3 regions of the Bradyrhizobium sp. Leo78 genome follow, and region 2 is predicted to be linked to each of the others. Evidence: predicted binding sites of a transcription regulator. Region 2 holds the regulator's gene; each other region holds the start of a gene.
What was found. Region 2 encodes PhoB, which activates phosphate uptake and scavenging genes when phosphate is short. Its sites were predicted from a motif close to TGTCATNNANCTGTCAT; they were not measured.
Positions count from the first base shown of each region.

Region 1: AC5ZG1_RS01345 (inorganic phosphate transporter) is a predicted target of PhoB. The motif match lies at 1,405-1,421, and genes of this name have one in related genera.
Region 3: AC5ZG1_RS18725 (STN domain-containing protein) is a predicted target of PhoB. The motif match lies at 1,224-1,240, and genes of this name have one in related genera.

Region 1 covers NZ_JCAMOT010000001.1:312,406-314,673, forward strand. The annotation lists gene AC5ZG1_RS01345 (inorganic phosphate transporter) at 1-1,353, opposite strand, end outside; gene AC5ZG1_RS01350 (UdgX family uracil-DNA binding protein) at 1,772-2,268, opposite strand, start outside.
Region 2 covers NZ_JCAMOT010000010.1:209,726-211,993, forward strand. The annotation lists gene phoU (phosphate signaling complex protein PhoU) at 1-585, shown strand, start outside; gene phoB (phosphate regulon transcriptional regulator PhoB) at 702-1,409, shown strand; gene AC5ZG1_RS16005 (GcrA family cell cycle regulator) at 1,530-2,045, opposite strand.
Region 3 covers NZ_JCAMOT010000013.1:105,669-107,936, reverse strand. The annotation lists gene AC5ZG1_RS18730 (RNA polymerase sigma factor) at 1-336, opposite strand, end outside; gene AC5ZG1_RS18725 (STN domain-containing protein) at 406-1,122, opposite strand; gene AC5ZG1_RS18720 (response regulator transcription factor) at 1,885-2,268, opposite strand, start outside.

The DNA.
Region 1 (2,268 bases), on a different contig from region 2:
CGTGATCACGATCCGCTTCCAGCCGATCATCGTGCCGAGGCCGAGCGCGATCGCCACCGCGATCTTCACCCAGGTCGGGATGAACTTGGTCGCGCTGTCGAGCGAGCCCTTGTAGGCGTTCAGCGTCGCGATGTCTTCCTTGCTGAGGTCGCTCTCCTTGTCCTTCATCAGGAAGCGGATCGCTTCCGAAATCAGGTACATGTCGTTGCGGGTGTTGCCGACGGCTTCCGCGGGCACCTTGGTCAGCGAGCCGTACCTCGTCACCTGGTCGCTGACATCCTTCACCAGCACCGCGAGCGAGGGGAAGGTGCCCTCATTGAGGTGGTGCAGCGAGATGTACTGCGTCACGGCCGGACGGGGATCGCCGATGATGCTGTGACCGGCGCCCTTCGCCGCGATCACCTTGGAGGCAGCTTCCGAGTTCTTCTGGAACTGGGCGACCATGGATTCCGGCAGCGTGCGGTTCAGCGCATACGCCGTCGGCACGGTACCGATCAGGATCAGCATGATCAGGCCCATGCCCTTCTGCCCATCGTTGGAGCCGTGCGCGAAGCTGACGCCGGTGCAGGTCAGGATCAGCAGGCCGCGGATCCAGAGCGGCGGCGCCTTGTTGCCTTCGGGCGCGGCATAGAGCGCAGGGTTGCGCACAATCATCTTGAGCACGAGCAAGAGGATTGCGGCGCAGACGAAGCCGACCAGCGGCGACAGCAACAGCGCATAGCCGATCTCGGTGGCCTTGCTCCAGTCGACGCCGGAAGTGCCATCGCGGCCGCGCATCAGCGCGTTGGCAATGCCGACGCCGATGATCGAGCCGATCAGCGTGTGCGAAGACGAGGCTGGCAGGCCGAAATACCAGGTGCCGAGATTCCACAGGATCGCGGCGATCAACAGCGCGAACACCATGGCAAAGCCGGCGCTGGAGCCGACTTGCAGGATCAGCTCGACCGGCAACAGCGAGATGATGCCGAAGGCGACCGCGCCAGACGAGAGCAGCACGCCGAGGAAGTTGAAGAAGCCCGACCACATCACCGCGACTTCGGCCGGCAGCGAATGCGTGTAGATCACGGTCGCGACCGCGTTGGCGGTGTCGTGGAAGCCGTTGACGAATTCAAAGCCGAGCGCAATCAAGAGCGCAACGAACAGCAGGATGTAGGGCAAGAACGTGGTGACGCGGGTGCCGGTGGCATCGACGTCGGAATAGATGCTGTAGGCGACGAACAGCAACCCCGCCGCGAGGATGCCGAAGAAGAGGATCATCGTCAGCGGATTGAAGCCTTTATCGAGATTTGGCCTTGAAGCCGGCTGAATCGGTCTTTCGTCGCGTACTGAAGTATTGAGTGCAAAATCGGTCATTCTGAGGCCCCGTCGAAATACGGAAGGAGGCCCTTAGTCTTGACCATTGACTTGAAGGTTAGATGACAGCCGTAGTTTGCTTGAATGAAACACGTGTCGCAACGGTGCTTGGGTGTTGCATCGATGATCGTCTGTCACGCGCGCTCGCGACACGAATGTTGACCATTCACATGACGAGCCATGCGCGCAGCGAAAGTGTGTGATGGATATGTGATGGAGAGGAGCGGTCGCGCGCTGCCTGACGCCGGGGCTGTGGCGCCGTGGCAGCGCGTCGACCGCATGGGAACGTCATTGGCGTGAACAAGACGCCCCAAACTCCCCCTGTAATAGGGGAGTATTGTCCATCAATGTAAGGTTGTAAATAGATATCAGTCTTATCAACGGCTTGATATTTGCAGTGCTATGCATGGGGCCATGCTTATGCCGCAGCCCGCGCGCGTTTCCTCAACAGTTCCGCGGCGATCTTCAGATCCTCGACAAAGCGTTGATATTCCCGCGCTTTCGCATCCTCATCGGGCAGCCGCAGCAGATAGGAGGGATGCACCGTCACCAGCGCCTTGACGTCGTCGTCAAGATCGATCAGGCGGCCGCGGTTCTTGTTGATCGGCGTGAGCTTGTTGAACACGCATTGCGCAGCGGTCGCGCCCATCGCCACTACCAGGTCCGGTTTGATCGATGCGAGTTCCCGCTCATACCATTGGCGGCAGGCCTTGATCTCCGGCGTATTCGGCTTCTGGTGCAGGCGGATCTTGCCGCGCGGCACAAATTTGAAATGTTTCACCGCATTGGTGACGTAGACCTTTTTGCGGTCGATACCGGCCTCGTCAAGCGCGCGGTTGAGCATCAGGCCGGCGGGACCGACGAACGGTTTTCCGGCGAGATCTTCCTTGTCGCCCGGCTGCTCGCCGACCAGCA
Region 2 (2,268 bases):
GCGCTCGGCAAGCGTGTCGTCGCTTCCGACATCGAGATCGACAGCCTGCAGCGCGTGATCGAGGAGCGCGCCGTGCTGACGATCGCCCGCCGCCAGCCGATGGCTGTCGACTTGCGCGAGATCGTCGGCGCGATGCGGGTGGCGACCGACCTCGAGCGGATCGGCGACCTCGCCAAGAACATGGGCAAGCGCGTCGCCGCGCTGGAGAACGACTTCCAGCCGCTGAAGTTGATCCGCGGCCTGGAGCACATGACCGACCTCGTGCTGTCGCAGGTCAAGTCCGTGCTCGACGCCTATGCCGCGCACGATCTGCCGGCGGCGATGAACGTCTGGAAGAGCGACGAGGAGGTGGACGCGATCTGCACCTCGCTGTTCCGCGAGCTCCTCACCTACATGATGGAAGATCCGCGCAACATCTCGTTCTGCATCCACCTGATGTTCTGCGCCAAGAATATCGAGCGGATCGGCGACCACGCCACCAACATCGCGGAAACGGTCTTCTACATGATCGAGGGTCAGCAGATCACCGACAAGCGGCCGAAGGGGGATATGACGACGTTCGCCACGACCGTTCCGGGCAACTAGAGCAACATCCGGAAAGTCGACGCCGGCTTTCCGCCAAGATCCTGCTCAAACATCAAAGGAAGAGTGGGATGACGATTCAAGCAGAGAGTCATCCCGCTATAGGAGAAGCCAAGCCGATGAGCGCACGCATTCTGGTGGTCGAAGACGAAGAAGCGCTGACGACGCTGTTGCGCTACAATCTCGATGCAGAAGGCTATGATGTCGAAACGGTCGCCCGTGGAGACGATGCGGACACAAGGCTCAAGGAACGTATTCCCGACCTTGTCGTGCTCGACTGGATGCTGCCGGGACTCTCCGGCATCGAGCTGTGCCGCCGTCTGCGGGCGCGGCCGGAGACCAAGCAGCTCCCGATCATCATGCTGACCGCGCGCGGCGAGGAAAGCGAGCGCGTGAGGGGGCTGGCGACCGGTGCCGACGACTACATCGTCAAGCCGTTCTCGGTGCCTGAACTGCTCGCGCGGGTGAAGGGCCTGTTGCGCCGGGCAAGCCCGGAGCGGCTCGCCACCGTGCTCACCTATGGCGACATCGAACTCGACCGCGAGAAGCGCCGCGTTGCGCGCTCGGGCCGCCCGATCGATCTCGGCCCGACCGAATATCGCCTGCTGGAGTTCTTCCTGGAGCATCCCGGCCGCGTGTTCAGCCGCGAGCAGCTGCTCGACAGCGTTTGGGGCCGCGACATCTATATCGACGAGCGCACCGTCGACGTTCACATCGGCCGCCTGCGCAAATTGCTCAATCCCGGCCGCGAGCAGGACCCGATCCGCACCGTCCGCGGCGCGGGCTACGCGCTCGATGATCGCTTCGCGAAGGCCGAGCAGTCGTAAACCGGCGACCTCAATCCGTAGCCCGGGTGCAGCAAAGCGTAACCCGGGGAAATTTGGACCTGCCGATACAGCGTTCCCGGGTTGCGCTGCGCTCCACCCGAGCTACGATCCGTCGTCGGCTTACTTGCCTTGTGACGGCTTGACCGTCGGACGGCGGCGGTCAGCCGCCGGCTGGTAGGCGATGCGGGAGTGGTGCGCGCAATAGGGCAGGCCGGGAAGCGCCTTGCCGCCGCAGAAGAAGAATTCCGGGCTCGAGGGATCGCCGACCGGCCAGTGGCAGGTGGCCTCGTTCAATTCGAGCAGCGACAGCCGCTGGCTCATCGGTACGACATTGTCGTAGGCGATAGGGTCCGCTTCCACCTCCACCTCGAAGGCGTGGGCGAGCGCGGTGTTGCCGCGGGAGACCGGACGTGCCACGCGCATCATCGGCTGTGCGGGACGCGCCTTGCGCTGCCGCGGCGCGGCTGCAGCAGGACTCTTGGCGCGGCCCGAGAGGCCGAGCCGGTGCACCTTGCCGATCACCGCATTGCGGGTCACGTTGCCCAGTTCCGCAGCGATCTGGCTGGCCGAAAGGCCACCTTCCCAGAGCTTTTTCAACTGCTCGACGCGTTCGTCGGACCAGGTCAATACCGTCATCGCATCTTTCCCTTCGCGTTGCGCCGGCCGATCCTGGGACAGCGCTGCGATGCCTAATCTCAAAAATCCCTGCGGGCAGAATCCCTTAAGGCTCGCCGGGCACGAAAACCGCACCCGAACGTGTACGCCGCACACAAAGGACTCTAAGGGATCAAAACTGCCGCACGAGATGTCGTACCCGACAGGCCAGACGCTACAATATGGCGTGACTCTGGCGCAAGAG
Region 3 (2,268 bases), on a different contig from region 2:
TTGAAAGGCTTCGAGCTCGATCTTCGCTTCCAGGCTTCGTTGGGGACCGGGCGCTTCATCGGCAATGTCGAAGGCGTTCTTCGCGTCATCGAGCGAAACCGTGTATTTTTCCGAGTGCAGTTTCCTCAGGGCGATATTTTTGGCCATGCGCAGCAAGTAAGAGCGCGGCTGCCGCACCGGCGGCAGATCCGCGCCCCGGCAAAGCTCCATATACGTGTCCTGCAAGGCGTCACCGGCAAGCTCCACCGAATTCAATCGACGGGCCAACCTGGCTCGCAAATCATCATAGCAGAGTGTCAAAAAACGGCGCAATTCGGCGCGGCTGCTGTGGGTCATGCGGGATCGCGACTCTGGACCCTTGTCCCGCGAGCATCGTACGCGCCCGCTGTCTCGCGCACCGACATGCTAGCGCCCGGCCTTCTGGTCGACGGGTGATGCGCAGAGCCTCGCATCGGCCGCTGCTCCCGGCAGCGCAACCATGGTGATCGGCTGCGGCATCTGCGCCGGTGGCGGTTCGGTCATGCGTGACTTGCCAAGCGTCGCCAACAGCATCCGGTGACTTGCCTGTTCGCCGGCCGATCCGTCGAGCTCTGCGTGCTGCACCAATCCCGACGAACTGATCCACAGCTTGATCACCAGCCGATAACTCACGGGACGCGTGTCGGGATACCGGCACAGAATGCGCAGGATGTCGTCTTGCACCACGGCGAAATAGCGCTGATATTGGCCATCCCGGGCGATCCGTGCCGTGGCGAACGCATGCGCCGTATCGTCGCCGGGATGAATCAGCAGGTAGCTGTTTTCGCGCGCGCGCAGTGGGACGAGTTCTGTCCCTGCGAGCAGGTCCCTGAGAGCATCGTCACGCGCAAGGACGCCGGTGACCGCAGAAGATCGCCGTCCGATCGCCGCTGCGCCGTCGTAATACACCTCGGTCCCGGTCGCCGCGCAGAACGCGTCTATGGCAGACGCCAGAGGTTGCGCGGGGATGTCGAAGGAAGTCGCTCCCGCCGGCGATGCATGTGACAGAGCCAAAACCATCATCGAATGCGCGACAACAACGGCAAGATCCCGTGTGATCACACACTTCCACCAGCTGACGATGTTGATGAAATGCTGGTTCATCTAGGCAAACACGAGACTCACGGATGGCTGCGGGTCGATCCGTTACGAATTGAACCAGACGCCGGTCAATCAGAAACTCCTCCCAACTTACGACGCTGCGCAAGACGGTATTGTGACACGCCTCGACTACGGACCTAGTGTCACCCAATGCTAAACGCCGTCGTTTACTCGAAAGGCGTCGTCTCATCCCAAACTAGTCATCGATTTCGGTGCTTGATGCGCGGCGCTGTATCAAGCCTTGAAGAGGTAAACTTGCACCTCTTGCGCAAGATATGCTGACATGATGCCGCCGCAACGGGCCTCACTGATCCCTACCTGGAGCGATTGTTTGGAGCACCTTAACGACATAGCGCTGTCGTCGAGGTCTTGAAGGTCGAGAGCTTCCGGCGATACGGCGGAGGCGATCGGCGAGACTCACGAAGTCAAGTGTGATCCGGCCGCGCGGATCATCAGCCGCGCGAGGCTGTCGAAAGTTGAAAGAGGAAAGCCGAACTATTCCGATCGCGGGCAAGATTGCTCGCGGGCTCGGGCTAAGCCTTTCTTTGATCGTTGGAGGCGCTGAAGCATCCGGTGGCGCGATCCGGGTAGTGCCATCCAGCGCTCGATTGACGTTCGTAGGCAAAGCAAACGGCTTTGAGCACGAGTTGCCTTCACCGCCTTCAGATATTCCAGGTATCGAGGTGCTGCGCCACGGGATCGCGCGTGAAAAGGCTGGTGTAGGTCGTACACCTCGACCTCGGTCCGAGACCCAACTGTGAAGTCTCAAGCAGAGGGCCGGACACAGAATCCCACACCGCGAACTGTATGAATGATTGGATAGGCTTGTTCGCTGTCGATCTTTCTTCGCAGACGTCCGACGTAGACATCAATAAGATTCGTCGCAGGATCGAAATGCAGACCCCAGACGTGCTGCAGCAGCAGACTTCGAGTGATGACTTCGCCGGTATGGCGAGCAAGATACTCCAGGAGTCTGAATTCCCGGGGCCTTAGCCCGATCTGTCGGCCGGCCCGGGACGCGGTTCGAGCCACGAGATCCATCTCCAGATCGCCGACCCGCAGTACGGTTTCCTGGTGAACAGAAGTGCCACGCCGCGACAGCGCATCAACACGAGCAAGCATTTCTGCGCAGGCGAACGGCTTCACGAG